Regions from separate parts of the Anaerostipes hadrus ATCC 29173 genome, predicted to be linked through region 1. Evidence: predicted binding sites of a transcription regulator. Region 1 holds the regulator's gene; each other region holds the start of a gene.
The links. Region 1 encodes HrcA, which represses chaperone genes, less so after heat shock. Its sites were predicted from a motif close to TGTTAGCACTCNNNNNNNNNGAGTGCTAACA; they were not measured.
Positions count from the first base shown of each region.

Region 1 (4,945 bases):
ATGTTTTGGTCCTTCAGCTGTTGCTGTGATGAATGGCAGGTTGATGTTTGTTGTTGTTGCAGAAGATAATTCTTTCTTAGCTTTCTCTGCTGCTTCTTTTAATCTCTGCATTGCCATCTTATCTGTTGATAAGTCAACACCTTCCTGTTTCTTGAATTCATCTAACATATACTGTGTGATAACGTTATCAAAGTCATCTCCACCTAATTTGTTATCTCCTGCTGTTGATAATACTTCGATGACACCATCACCGATCTCGATGATAGATACGTCGAATGTACCACCACCTAAGTCATATACCATGATCTTCTGTTCTTCTTCATTATCAAGTCCATAAGATAAAGCTGCTGCTGTTGGCTCGTTGATGATACGTTTTACATCAAGTCCTGCAATCTTACCAGCATCTTTTGTTGCCTGACGCTGAGCATCATTAAAGTAAGCTGGAACAGTGATAACTGCTTCTGTTACTTTCTCTCCTAAGTAGTTTTCAGCATCTGATTTTAATTTCTGTAAGATCATTGCTGAAATTTCCTGTGGAGAGTATGCTTTGTCATCGATCTGAACTTTGTAATCTGTTCCCATATGACGTTTGATAGAAGCGATTGTCTTCTCAGCGTTTGTAACTGCCTGACGTTTTGCAGGTTCACCGATCACACGTTCTCCTGTCTTTGTAAATGCTACTACAGATGGTGTTGTTCTCATACCTTCTGCATTTGTAATAACGGTTGGTTTTCCACCTTCCATAACTGCTACACAACTGTTTGTTGTTCCTAAGTCAATACCAATAATTTTACCCATGATCTATGTCCTCCTAAGATTTCTTCTTATTCTATATATAATATAAATATTAGTTAGCTACTTTTACCATACTATGGCGCAGTACATTTTCTTTGTACATGTAACCTTTCTGTAATTCTTCTGCAACGATGTTCTCACCGAACTCATCATCTTCGACATGCATCACTGCGTTATGAAGATTTGCATCGAATTCTTTTCCTTGTGCATCCATTGGTGTTACTCCCACATCTTCCATTACAGCGACAAACTGTTTATAGATCTGTTCGATTCCTTTAACGAATGCGGAGTCTTTCTCTTCTTCGGATACGGCTTCTAAGCCTCTCTCGAAGTTATCAATAACTGGAAGAAGTTTTTCTAAAACTCCCATTGCTCCCATATCATAACGCTGTGTAGCTTCCTTTGCTGTACGCTTTCTTGCGTTCTCAAATTCAGCCATCAGTCTCTGATATTTGTCTTTCCAGTCAGCTACGGACGCTTCTAATTCTGCAATCTTGTCATCAGCGGCTGCTTCCTTTGTCTCTTCTGTTTCTTTGGAAGCTTCCTCTTTTGTTTCTGTATCTTTTATATCTTCAGCAGTCTCTTCTGCGTTCTTTACTTCTTCGTTGATGTTTTCGTTTTTCTTACTCATCACATCACTTCCTTTCTTAAGATTTGTCTTTAAAAATATCATCTAATTCTTCAGTGAGGTTCTTTAAAGTCTTAACAACTTTCTTGTAATCCATTCTCTTCGGTCCGATGATACCAACGGTACCTGTACCTCCTTCTGCAAGCTCATATGTTGCAGTTACGATACTACAGTCCTTCATATTCTTAACCGGAGATTCTTCTCCGATATAAACCTGGATCCCTGTATGATTATCAGAATCTGATTCCAAAGTAGAATCAACCAGTTTCGTCAGTGCCTTCTTCTCAACTAATGTATCAAGAAGTTCTGTTGCCGTATCCGGATTCCCAAGCTCCGGATATTTTAAGATATTGGTCGCTCCTCCTGTGTAGATTTCCATATGATCTGCATCATGGATCGCTTTGGCAATCTCTTCAAGAATCCGTTCTAACACATCCTGTCTGATCCCTGCCTGCTCTCTCATCGTCTGGATCAGTGCAAGGTTGATATCTTGTAATGATAATCCTTGTAAAAATGTATTCAACAATACATTCAATTTCAGAACATCTTCATTCGAAAGCGGTTCTTCTACCTGGATCATCTTGTTCTTTACGATATTGCCTTGTGTAACGATCACTGCAAGCAGATGTTCGTGATCCACCTGAGACAGCTGCACAAATTTCAGTGTTACATTCTGATAATGTGGGGAAGAAACCATCGTTGCATAATTCGTGCTGTTTGCCAATGCATTGGCAACCTGTTTTAATAAGACTTCCATCTTATCAACTCTCTGAATCAATGCCTGTTTCTCTTCGTGTTCGCTGTCACGTTCCGTCATCAGCTGATCTACATAAAAACGATAACCTGTGTCGGAAGGAATTCTTCCTGCGGATGTATGAGGCTGTAAGATATATCCCATATCTTCCAGATCTGCCATCTCATTACGGATCGTTGCTGAGCTTAAATTCAACTCAGGATGTTTGGCAATGGTTCTTGATCCTACCGGCTCACCAGTTTCAAGGTAATTGGCGATAATCGCTTTCAATATTAACTTCTTACGATCATTTAACTCCATATCTTCGCCTCCTGTTATTAGCACTCATTTATATCGAGTGCTAACATCTATATTTAAAGTAGCACTTTCGCATTTTAATGTCAACCTTTTCTTTCAATTTTTTTGAAAATTTGTTCAGTTTTTTTCTTCTCTGAATAGAATGTACAAAAGGAGGTACTTTTCATGCATAAAAATACGGATTTTCATATAGAACAAACTCGACTTAATGATACATATCGAAAATTAAATTCTGGTAATGATTTTTCTTCCTATATAAATGAGCAAGAAAACCAATCACCAACATACTGGTCTTTTTTAAAATTAAGAATTGGCTTTTCTATTTTGTTTTTATTCTTTTTAATCGCATGCTTTAAGACTGCTTCTGCCAAAGAATTCAAAAAAATTCAATCTGCTTTTTCCCACATCAACCAGACCGATTCCTACAGTGAGCATATTCTAAATCAATTTGATTTAAATTTCTCATCATGCATAGATAATCTTCACAAAAAGAAACGCTAGTTTTGGCAAAATACCAATCTAGCGCTTCTTTGTTTAAATACTTCTTTTCATTTTTCTTACTATAACTGCAGATAAGACCATCTTCCGTAAACGTTCTTCTTATTAATTGTCTGATATGGGCGAACTTTAATATAGAGGGTTTTCTTCTTATTCTTTACATATGTTGTAGCATTTGACACATTTTTCTTGACCATTACTGTTTTCAATACTTTTTTAAATTTCTTGTCAGTACTGAATTTTAACTGATAACCATTAGCTCCTGATACTGGCTGCCACGTTGTACGAACTTTATTATTTCCATTCTTTCTGGCTATAATATAGTCATAAGATAATTCTGTTTGCGCTTCCTTGATCCCTTTCTTATATACAAGTTTTATTCCTGTGGAATTCATAAATGCATCCGTTGCAACATACTTTGTACTTCCCTCAAATGTAACCGTCCCAATCTGATTGATTCCAGCAAAAGCACCTGTCTCTATCTTTTGAATTCCTGATGGGATTGTAAAGTTTCTGATATTTACTGAAGCAAACGCATGATCTTTGATCACTTTTAAGGATTTTCCAAATGTTACGGATTTTAATACCGTACATTCATCAAATGCTGACTTGCCGATCATGGTTACCTGATCTGGAATTACCACGGCTTCCAATTCACTACATCCATAAAATGTATTTTCTTCGATCGTAGTGATCTTAGATGGAAGTTTGACATTCTTTAATGTTTCATTTCTATAAAATGCTTCTGGTGCGATCCATGTGATCTCTTCTGGAATTTCAACATTTGCATCTTTTCCGTCATATTTTAATAAACCGTGATCTTTTGTAATATACATATGATCTTTGTATGTAATCTGATCTGGAAGTAATTTCATTAATGATTCAATCGTGATATTCTTCCCAAGAGAACTTCCTAATGCGTAAAGGCTGTTCGCATCAAAATCTTTTGGAGCAATTTCAATGGTATCAACGTGCATATCACACGCATCCGCTCGATCCGTTTTATATTTTATTTTATTAATACTCTTTACAGATGATGGAATTACAATCTTCTTTAATTTAGAACAATTGTTGAACTCATCTCCTTCAGAATCTGTGGAATTATATAATACAGATTGCATATTAAACTCTGTACATCCTTCTTTGATCTTAAGCTCTGTTCTCTTTTGAGGTACTCTTACAATTCCTTTTCCATCTTTTGTATAGATTACACCCTCGATACTCTGATATGATGGATCATTCTTTGCAACTACCAGATTATTTGCTGACAGATATGATACATTTGCCAATTTTAATTTTGTATTAAATGTTATGGTATCAACTGCTGACTGATCACTTGTGACATACCATAACTTATCGTCAGTATCCTCTTCGAGTTTTAATTTAAAGTCTCCTGGCATAACGATCGTCTTTAAATCTTTGCAACTTCCAAATGCCCCCTGCCCGATCGTCTTTGTCTTTGATGGAACCGTTATTTTAGAAATCTTTGTTCCATAGAAGCTTCGAATTCCTATCGTTTTTACTGTTGATGGAATTGTCACAGAATTTAAATTCTTACATAATGCAAACGCTTCATATGAAACAGATGTCACGCCTTTTTTAATGATAACTTTCTTGATCTTCTTGTTCCTTCGAAATTTCATCTTCGCAGGCATTGCACCTTTTCCTTTGATTGTCAATGTTCCCTTCTTAAGCGTGTATGTTACTTTAGTTTTCGCTTCCACTTTCTGCTGACCTGTTCCGCTTATAAAAATCCCCATTGTCAGAGATGCGATCATGCCCGCATACAACATCATCTTTCTTGTTCTCATCCACTGCCTCCTTTTGTTTTAATTATTAAATTACAACTTTATTATATCTTATGTATTTATTTTTGTACATATTAACAGCAGTGTTTTTACTGTGAAAACGAAAACTGCCATACGAATTTTTCTTCCATTCATATGACAGTTTCTATTATCATTTCTTCCTTA
Region 1 is NZ_AP028031.1:1,124,282-1,129,226, reverse strand. It holds gene dnaK (molecular chaperone DnaK) at 1-798, opposite strand, end outside; gene grpE (nucleotide exchange factor GrpE) at 848-1,468, opposite strand; gene hrcA (heat-inducible transcriptional repressor HrcA) at 1,443-2,477, opposite strand; gene QUE18_RS05475 (hypothetical protein) at 2,640-2,975, shown strand; gene QUE18_RS05470 (leucine-rich repeat domain-containing protein) at 3,035-4,783, opposite strand; gene QUE18_RS05465 (DeoR/GlpR family DNA-binding transcription regulator) at 4,943-4,945, opposite strand, start outside.

Region 2 (4,945 bases), 1.3 Mb from region 1:
ATTCTCATATCATCGGTTCCAAATCCCATGATTCCACCTAATAAGGCACGATCCGTTCCGTGTCCATGATAAGTTTTTGCAAAAGATCCATAGAGTGTAAACTGAACTTTTTTCAGTGTACTATTTAACATTTTTCTTGCGAGAAATGCAATCCTTGCAGCCCCAGCTGTGTGGGAGCTTGAAGGACCGATCATATTTGGTCCCATAACATCAAATGCACTGATAAAAGACATAAATTAAGCCTCCACTGTATCTTCTTTTAAAATAAATTTCTTGTAAATAGAATCTACAACGATTCCAATCGCATTATCTCCGGAAATGTTACATGCAGTTCCGAAAGAATCCTGTGTGATATAAAGTGCAACCATTAAAGCACAGATTGGTCCGTTTGTATCTCCTGCTGTTGTACCAAATACCATGTAAAGGAAAGGTAATGCAGTCATGATAGATCCACCTGGAGCTCCAGGAGAAGCGACCATTGCAACACCAAGTGTCATAATAAATGGAATAACAGTTGCAAGGCTGATCGGTAACTGATTCATCAAACATACAGCAGTTGCACATGCTGTGATCGTGATCATAGAACCTGCCATGTGGATATTGGCACAAAGAGGCACTACAAAGTTACGGATCTGAGCACTGACACCGTCATTCTTTGCACATTCCAGATTGACAGGAATTGTAGCAGCAGAAGACTGAGTTCCTAAAGCTGTAGTATAACCAGGAACCTGATTTTTAATAAGAGAGAGAGGATTCTTTTTGCTGACAGAACCTGCAATTATAAACTGGATCGTGATACATACAAAGTGCATGATGATCACTACAAGGAATACTTTCCATAAGATTCCAAGGATTGCAAATGTTTTCCCTGATTTCGTCATATCAGTAAATGTACCACAGATATACAATGGCAATAAAGGAATGATCGTTTTGTGAAGGACTTTATCGATGATCGTTGAGAAATCGCTCATTCCGTTGTAAAGGCTGTTTCCGATCTCTTTACTTTTCATTGTGGATAAGCATAATCCTAAAATGAAAGCAAGAACAACAGCAGATAATGTATCAAACAGCGGTGTGATCGTCAGTGAAAAATAAGGTTTCAGTGACGCATCAGCAGTCGCAGCAATCTGATCTAATGCCCCAGAAGTCATAAAGTGTGGGAACAGATTGGATGATACAAGGTAAGAAGCTGTACCAGCAAGTAAAGTTGAACCATAAGCAAGAGCAACGGTAATTAAAAGCAGCTGTCCAGCACCTTGTGACAGATCAGCGATTCCCATAGTTACATAAGCAAGGATCATCAGTGGAATGATGAATTTTAAGTAGGTACTGAAGAATCCAGACAGTGTTACAACAAAGCGGCAGAATCCAGTTGGAAGGAACTGTCCAAACAGGATACCAATAATGATGGCAATAATGAGTTTTGGTACCAGACCAAGTTTAAATTTTTTCTTTTCCATTTTTAATTACTCCTCTAAAAGCTTAATCACATATCATCGTAGTTTGTTTAATGTGCACAAAAAATGTTTGACGTCTTTATGTTTGTATTGTATCATCCACGTATAGATGAATCAAATTCATAGATTTAATGATAACATTGAAAATTATTCATAATAGTACAAAGGAGAAAAAATGGAATTCCGTCAGATACAGACATTTATGCAGATAGCACAAGTGAAGAACTTCTCAAAAACCGCAGAATTACTAGGTTATTCGCAATCTGCTGTAACAGTACAGATCCGTCAGTTAGAGACAGAATTAGGAGTGCGGTTATTTGACCGTACAGGAAAAAAAGTGATACTCACACCGAAAGGAAAAGAATTTTTAATACATGCAAATAAGATCATTGATGAAATGCACAAGGCAAAAGATGCAATGAATGATACTGCAGAGTTAAAAAATCCATTACATATCGGAACGATTGAATCACTCTGCACTGTCAAATTGCAAGAAATTGTACAGCGGTTTCGGAAAGAACATCCACAGGTTAGAATTCAGATCACGATCGGTTCTCCAGAACGCCTGATCCAGAAGATGGAACACAATGAACTCGATGTCATTTATATTCTGGACACACCAAGATGGAATAAAAACTGGGTGAAAGTCATGGAAAAAGCGGAGCCTGTGATCTTTGTGTCTGCACCAAATTATAAATTAGCAGGGAAAAAGGATATTGAGATCGAAGAAATTTTAAATGCACCATTTTATCTGACAGAACGAAACGCAAATTACAGACAGGCATTAGAACAGGAACTGGCACTTCACAAACAGACATTATCACCAGTGCTTGAATGCAGTGATACGGCCTTTATCAAGAAAATGTTAAAGACAGGGAAAGGGCTTTCTTATCTTCCATTATTTGTTGTAGAAAAGGATATTGAAGAAGGGAAGATCGCAAAATTAGATGTGAAAGATATTGATATTACAATGTATCGACAAGTGTTTTATCATGCAAATAAATATATGACAAAAGAAATGGAGAAATTTGTGGAGTACTGCAGGTTGTGATTTGTTGGTTTGATAACATGTTAGAAATAAAATTTTAAAAAAATTAGCACTCACCTCTTGACAGTGCTAATAATAGATGTTATAGTACAACTAGAGCAAGAGGGAAGGGCTTAAGAGAGAAGCCAAAGAACCGAAGGCTCCATAAGATACAACAAGTCATATTGAGAACTTCTCAATATGCTTCACATAAAAGGCAAGTGTCAGGAATTACCCTGACACGCCCAAACATTATTATAAAGAAAAGGAGAGATGACTTATGATGATGATGCCTAGTATTTTTGGAGGAAACTTATTTAACGACGACTGGATGGATTTTTCTTTCCCAGATATTGATAAAGAACTGTATGGTAAACACGCAAAGAACTTAATGAAGACTGATGTGAAGGAAAAAGACGGAAACTACGAAGTAGCGATCGACCTTCCAGGATTTAAGAAAGATGAGATCACAGCTGAGCTGAAGGACGGATATTTAACGATCAGTGCAGCAAAAGGATTAGATAAAGATGAGAAAGATAAAGAAGGTAAATATATCCGTCGTGAACGTTACGCAGGAAACATGAGCAGAAGCTTCTATGTTGGCAAAGATATCACAGAGAAAGATATCCACGGTAAATACGAGAATGGTATTCTGATGCTGGATATTCCGAAGAAAGCTCCGGAAAAGAAAGTAGAAGAAAAGAAATTCGTAACGATCGAAGGATAAGCGAACTTTCCCCGGGATGATCAGATTCCCGGGGAATCTTTCTATCTATTTGAGAATGAAAGGAAAAGAAGGTGAAACGAAATGGCAGCAAAACGTGATTTATATGAAGTTCTTGGAATCAGTAAAACTGCAGATGAGAAAACGATCAAGAAAGCATATCGGAAACTGGCAAAGAAATATCACCCAGATATGAATCCCGGAGATAAAACAGCAGAACAGAAATTCAAAGAAGCAACTGATGCTTATAATATATTAAGTGATCCAGAGAAGAGAAAATTATACGATCAATATGGTCATGCTGCCTTTGACGGAACTGGAGCAGAATCTGAGTTCTATAAGAATTACCAAAACTATGGTGGTACGCATGGAGGATATCAGGAATTCCACTTTGAAGGTGGAGATGGAGATGATATCTTTGGTGACATCTTTGGAAGTATGTTCGGTGGAGGAAGAAACAGCAAAGGATTCCATCGAAGCAGTTTCCATCAAGGAGGTTTTGGCTCTTCTGATGGATTTGGAGGCGGTGGATTCGGAAGTGGATCCTTCAGACAGAAAGGTTCCGATGCACACGCAGATATCTCTATTAGTTTTGATGAAGCGGTTACAGGCTGCGATAAAGTCATACATCTGCAAGATCAAAATGGTGCAATGCAGTCATTACAGGTTCATATACCCGCCGGAATTGATACAGGAAAAAGTGTCCGCTTAAGAGGAAAAGGAAATCCAGGAATCGGAGGCGGTGAAGCAGGTGATTTATTCCTGAAAGTAACAGTAGGTGAGAAACAAGGATTTGAGCGAAAAGGAAATGATGTGTATACAACGATCAATGTTCCATTTAGCACAGCCGTTTGTGGAGGTGAAGCAGTGATCAAGACATTATATGGAAATGTTATCTGTAAGATCAAAGAAGGAACTCAGTCAGGATCTAAGATCAGACTGCGTGGAAAAGGAATGCCACTTATGAAGAATCCATCTCAGAAGGGAGATCAATACGCAGTTGTTCAGATTCAGGTTCCAAGAAATGTCTCCCAGCAGGCAAAAAACAAATTAAAAGAATTCGAAGCACTTTGTGGTCAAAGAGGAAATGCCTCTTATTAAACATGAAACTTCTTGATAATAGATAAAAAGGTTGTTATTTGAAGCAGATAATAGCCTTTTTTGCCTTTATAAATGGTGTCAAATAAGGTACAATAAAACCATATATGAAAGAAGGTGGGACGAGATGGACGTATCAGAGAAAATGAAATATAAATTAGCAAATGCAATGAAAGATCTGTTGGTGCATACGCCAGTAGATAAGATTACAGTCAAACAGATCGTAGATCAGTGTGATGTAACTCGTCCAACTTTTTATCGGCATTTTAAGGATAAATATGATCTGATCAACTGGTATTTTGATGTATTGGCTCAGATGTCGTTTAAACAGATGGGCATCAGTCTGACATTAAGAGAAGGGTTGATCAAGAAATTTGAATTCATCAAAGGTGAAGGACAATTTTTCGCAGCAGCTTTTTCAAGCGAGAGTCAGAACTGTCTGATGGAGTATGATTATCAGTGTATTTATCAATTTTATTGTGATATCATTCACAAACAGGGCGTTGATAAAATTCCAGAAGAATTAGAATTCTTATTGAGAATGTATTGCAGAGGTTCAATTGCCATGACCGTAGAATGGGCGACAACAGGAATGAAGATGTCGCCGGAACAGCTTACAGATCAGTTGATTGATGCGAT
Region 2 is NZ_AP028031.1:2,619,079-2,624,023, reverse strand. It holds gene sdaAB (L-serine ammonia-lyase, iron-sulfur-dependent subunit beta) at 1-233, opposite strand, end outside; gene QUE18_RS12740 (dicarboxylate/amino acid:cation symporter) at 237-1,460, opposite strand; gene QUE18_RS12735 (LysR family transcriptional regulator) at 1,633-2,508, shown strand; gene QUE18_RS12730 (Hsp20/alpha crystallin family protein) at 2,768-3,211, shown strand; gene QUE18_RS12725 (DnaJ C-terminal domain-containing protein) at 3,293-4,309, shown strand; gene QUE18_RS12720 (TetR/AcrR family transcriptional regulator C-terminal domain-containing protein) at 4,434-4,945, shown strand, end outside.
Region 2: QUE18_RS12730 (Hsp20/alpha crystallin family protein) is a predicted target of HrcA. The motif match lies at 2,550-2,580, and genes of this name have one in related genera.

Region 3 (4,945 bases), 1.0 Mb from region 1:
CAGTTGAAAAAGACTTAACGAAGATTCTTGTAAATACGATCAGCATCTTTGATACGAAATCCAGAAAAGAAGAAAAAGAAATTTTTTATCATGGAATTGTTTTAGGATTATTACGATGTGAATCTGAATGGCTGATTCAATCAAACATAGAATCTGGAGATGGACTGGTAGACATTCTGATCGAGACAGAGGATCCAGATGCAGGAATCATAATAGAACTAAAATATGCCCAAACATTTCAGGGACTTTCTAAAGCTTGCGAAAATGCAATGCGGCAGATTAGGGAACGCAGGTATGATGAACGGTTAAGAAATGAAGGACGAAATGATATTCTTGCATACGGAATTGCTTTTTGCAAGAAAAAATGTAAAGTGGTTGTGGAACGGCTGTAGAGAATAAAAAGAAAGCTTTGATCGGTGGGATAAATGCTGTCTTCCATACACACCACTTGAATTTTTCAATCTTGTAATTGTCCACTCTATAGACTTCAGGTATATGATAAAAAAATAAATAAGCAACCGAAAGCGATGCATTGGAATTTTGCCATATTTTGAACAAAATTCCACCGCTGCGTTTTCGGTTGCTTATTTATTTTTTATCATATACTGAAAGACTACAGTTGACCAACTACAAATTAAAATTTCACTTTCGCAATCAACTGATCATTCTCTACATCGATCAAAATCGTATCTTCTGCATCAACCCCATCGCTCAAGATCAATCTTGCAGCCAGTGTCTCAACACTCTTCTGCAGATATCTCTTCAATGGTCTTGCTCCATACATTGGTTCATAACCATGGTCGGCAACATAATTCTTGGCTGCTGATGTTAATTCAACGCTTAATTCTTTGTCTGCTAATCTGCGGTTCAGATTTTTCACAAGTAAGTCGATGATATTTGTGATATTTGCTTTTGTTAATGGCTTGAACATGATCGTTTCATCCAGACGGTTTAAGAATTCTGGTCTGAAATGATTCTTAAGGTCATTCATAACCATATCCTGTGCTTCTGGTTTGATATTGCCATCTTCATCGATTCCTTCTAACAGGTAGGAAGATCCGATATTGGATGTCATGATCAAAATCGTGTTCTTAAAGTCTACCGTCTTACCTTTGGAATCTGTGATTCGTCCATCGTCTAATACCTGTAATAAGATATTAAATACATCTGGATGGGCTTTCTCGATCTCATCAAATAAGACTACAGAGTAAGGTTTTCTTCTGACTGCTTCAGTCAACTGTCCGCCTTCTTCATATCCAACATATCCCGGAGGCGCTCCGATCAGTCTTGCCACGGAGTGTTTCTCCATATATTCACTCATATCGATTCGCACGATATTCTGCTCGTTATCAAATAAGCTTTCTGCCAGTGCTTTAGCAAGTTCTGTCTTACCTACACCTGTTGGTCCAAGGAATAAGAAAGAACCGATTGGTTTGCTTGGGTCCTTGATTCCGGCTTTGGAACGGATGATGGATTCTGTAACAAGTTCCACTGCTTCATCCTGTCCAACAACTCTTTCATGAAGGATCTTATCAAGATGTAAGGTCTTATTTCTCTCACTTTCAGTAAGTTTCGCTACTGGAATTCCTGTCCAACGGGAAATGATCTTGGCGATCTCATCTTCTGTGACGGATTCTCTGACCATAGAACGGTCTTCTTTCGCTACGCGTTCTTCTTCCTCTTCTAACTGTTTCTTCAATTCTGGCAGGCGACCATACTGTAATTCGGCTGCTTTATTTAAATCATAATTTCTCTGGGCAATCTGGATCTCACTGTTTACAGATTCGATCTCTTCTCTTAATTTGGAGACTTTCTCAACGGAAGCTTTCTCATTCTCCCATCTTGCCTTTCTTGCTTTGAAGTCTTCTCGCATCTCGGCAAGTTCTTTCTGTAATTCTTCCAGACGTTCTTTGCTTAATCTGTCATCTTCCTTCTTAAGTGCGGCTTCCTCAATCTCCATCTGCATGATCTTTCTCTGAACTTCATCCAGTTCTGCTGGTAGGGAATTCATCTCTGTCTTGATCATGGCACATGCTTCATCGACTAAGTCGATGGCTTTATCTGGCAAGAAACGATCTGTGATATAACGGTTTGATAAAGTTGCTGCTGCTACCAGGGAACTATCTGTGATCTTAACACCGTGATATACTTCATATCTGTCTTTGATACCCCTTAAGATAGAAATTGTATCTTCTACGGTTGGCTGATCGACCATAACTGGCTGGAAACGACGTTCCAATGCCTGGTCTTTCTCGATATACTGGCGATATTCATCTAAGGTTGTTGCACCGATGCAGTGTAATTCACCTCTGGCAAGCATTGGTTTTAACATATTTCCCGCATCCATGGCTCCGTCTGTCTTACCTGCACCGACGATCGTATGAAGTTCGTCAATAAATAAGATAATCTGTCCATCACTTTTCTTAACTTCTTCCAGAACCGCTTTTAAACGCTCTTCAAATTCACCACGGTATTTGGCACCTGCTACCAGTGATCCCATATCCAGTGAAAAAATTGTCTTATCTTTTAACTGATCTGGCACGTCACCACGAACGATTCGCTGTGCTAATCCTTCAACAACGGCTGTCTTACCTACACCCGGTTCACCGATCAATACTGGGTTATTCTTTGTCTTTCTTGATAAGATACGAACAACGTTACGGATCTCGCTGTCACGTCCGATGACTGGATCTAGTTTCTGTTCTCTGGCTCTCTTTACAAGGTCATATCCGTATTTTTCAAGACTGTCGTATGTCTCTTCTGGATTGTCACTTGTGACTTTCTGTCCACCACGGATCTGTGATAACACCTGTAAGAAACGATCTCTTGTAATTCCGTAAGCACGGAATAATTCTTTGACTGCTTTATTTGGATGCTTGATCATTGCAAGGAATAGGTGTTCTACAGATACATATTCATCTTTCATGGCTTTCATCTCGTCTTCTCCATGAAGAAGTACCTGATTCAAGTCATTACTCATATATACCTGACCACCGGATACTTTCGGTTTCTTATTCAATAACTCCTGTACCTGGCTTAAAAATGTTTCTTTGTTAATTCCCATCTTCTCAAGCAGGCTTGCGATCAAACTGTCATCGATTGTAAGCAAACTATATAAGAAGTGTTCCTGATCTATCTCTTGATGTCCATGATCGTAGGCGATCTTCTCACACTGATTGACTGCCTCAATGGACTTCTGTGTAAATTTGTTGATGTTCATACTCTTTCCTCCTTTACGAATGGGTATTTATCTATATTAAGATATCCATTTATCTTTTGTTCTATTCGTAATATAACACTCATTATTAGCACTGTCAAGAGGTGAGTGCTAATATTTTTAATTTTTTCGTTTATTTTATTTTCAAACAAAAATGAAAGCAGATCTTCTATATGATACCTTAGAAAATCTGCCTTCATTTCTTCTAATTTTTATATTCTTCTACTTCTTCCAGACATGGAATGGATGGGGCTGCCCCTTGTCTGCTTACTGCAATTGCTGATGCTTTGGATGCGGTATCCATTGCTTCTTTGATCATTTTTCCATTTAAGATACCTGCAATAAAATATCCGGTGTAGGTATCTCCTGCTGCCGTTGTATCGACTATCTTTACCTTATAAATTGACTGTTCCACATATTCATCACCAGATATACATACAGATCCTTCACTTCCTAAAGTTAATACGATGGTTGCTTCTGGGAATTTCTGATGTAACAGACCACTAATATATTTCCCATCAATTTCTTTTGGTTCTTCCATATCAAGAATCTGCATTGCTTCTATTTCATTTAAAAGAAAATAGTTGATCTGATCTAGTGGAAGTTCTTTTATCTTCTCATTCATTGGAGATGGATTTAAAATGATCTTCATTCCAATTTCTTTTGCTTTCTTTACGATATATGGAAGTTCATTGATCTCATTTTGGATCAGTAAATAATCTTCGTTTTTAAAATGTTCAAAGACTTCATCTACTTGTTCCTTACTGATTGCCTGATTAGCTCCTCCAAATAGAATAATACAGTTATCGCCCTCTTCATCATTTTGTATGATCGCATTTCCTGTTCTTACGTCTTCAAGGATCTTAACAAGATCTGTATTTACTCCTGCTTCTTTTAATTGATCTAACAAAAATAGTCCATCCATGCCAATCGCTCCTGCATGATATGTTTCCATTCCTGCACGTGAAAGTGCAATGGACTGGTTTAATCCTTTTCCGCCTGTATATACGTTCAACTCTTCTGCAGACAATGTTTCTCCTTTTTTCACAAAATGAGAAACTTTATATACATAGTCAATATTTAATGATCCAAATGATAATATTTTCATAGAAACCTCTCTTTCTACAATCCGCTCCATCTTCGATATTCTTTTGCTTCTATCCCAAATGGTTCTAATAGTTTTGCTGCAATATGATACATCATTTCTTCTATGCTCTCTGGCATATGATAAAAAGTCATCATTGGTGGAATAATCCGCACATTCGGAATCATTGCCAATTCCTGAAGATTTCTAAGATGAATCGCACTCAGTGGTGTCTCTCTTGCTGCAAGCACCAATGGCCGTTGCTCTTTGATCGTTACATCCGCTGCACGAAGTATCAGATTGTCTGCATATCCACTGTGAATTCCTGCAATTGTCTTCATACTACATGGGACAATGAGCATCCCTTCCGTCTGAAATGATCCACTGGCTGGTCCTGCACCGATCTCTCTTGAATCCAGAACATGATCAGCAAGTTTTTCAACCTCTTCCACCTTCATTTTTGTTTCATGTTCCAAGGTCAGTTTGGCACTATCTGTCATAACCAAATAAGATTCAAAATCCTTCTGCTCTTGCACCAATTTTAGACACTGGATCAAGATTGGAATTCCACTTGCCCCTGTTGCTCCTATGATCAGTCGTTTCTTCATTCAAATAAATTTCCTTTTCCTATTTATATTCTGTAT
Region 3 is NZ_AP028031.1:2,146,352-2,151,296, forward strand. It holds gene QUE18_RS10305 (AAA family ATPase) at 1-392, shown strand, start outside; gene clpB (ATP-dependent chaperone ClpB) at 635-3,220, opposite strand; gene QUE18_RS10315 (ribokinase) at 3,423-4,325, opposite strand; gene QUE18_RS10320 (UbiX family flavin prenyltransferase) at 4,340-4,909, opposite strand.
Region 3: clpB (ATP-dependent chaperone ClpB) is a predicted target of HrcA. The motif match lies at 3,304-3,334, and genes of this name have one in related genera.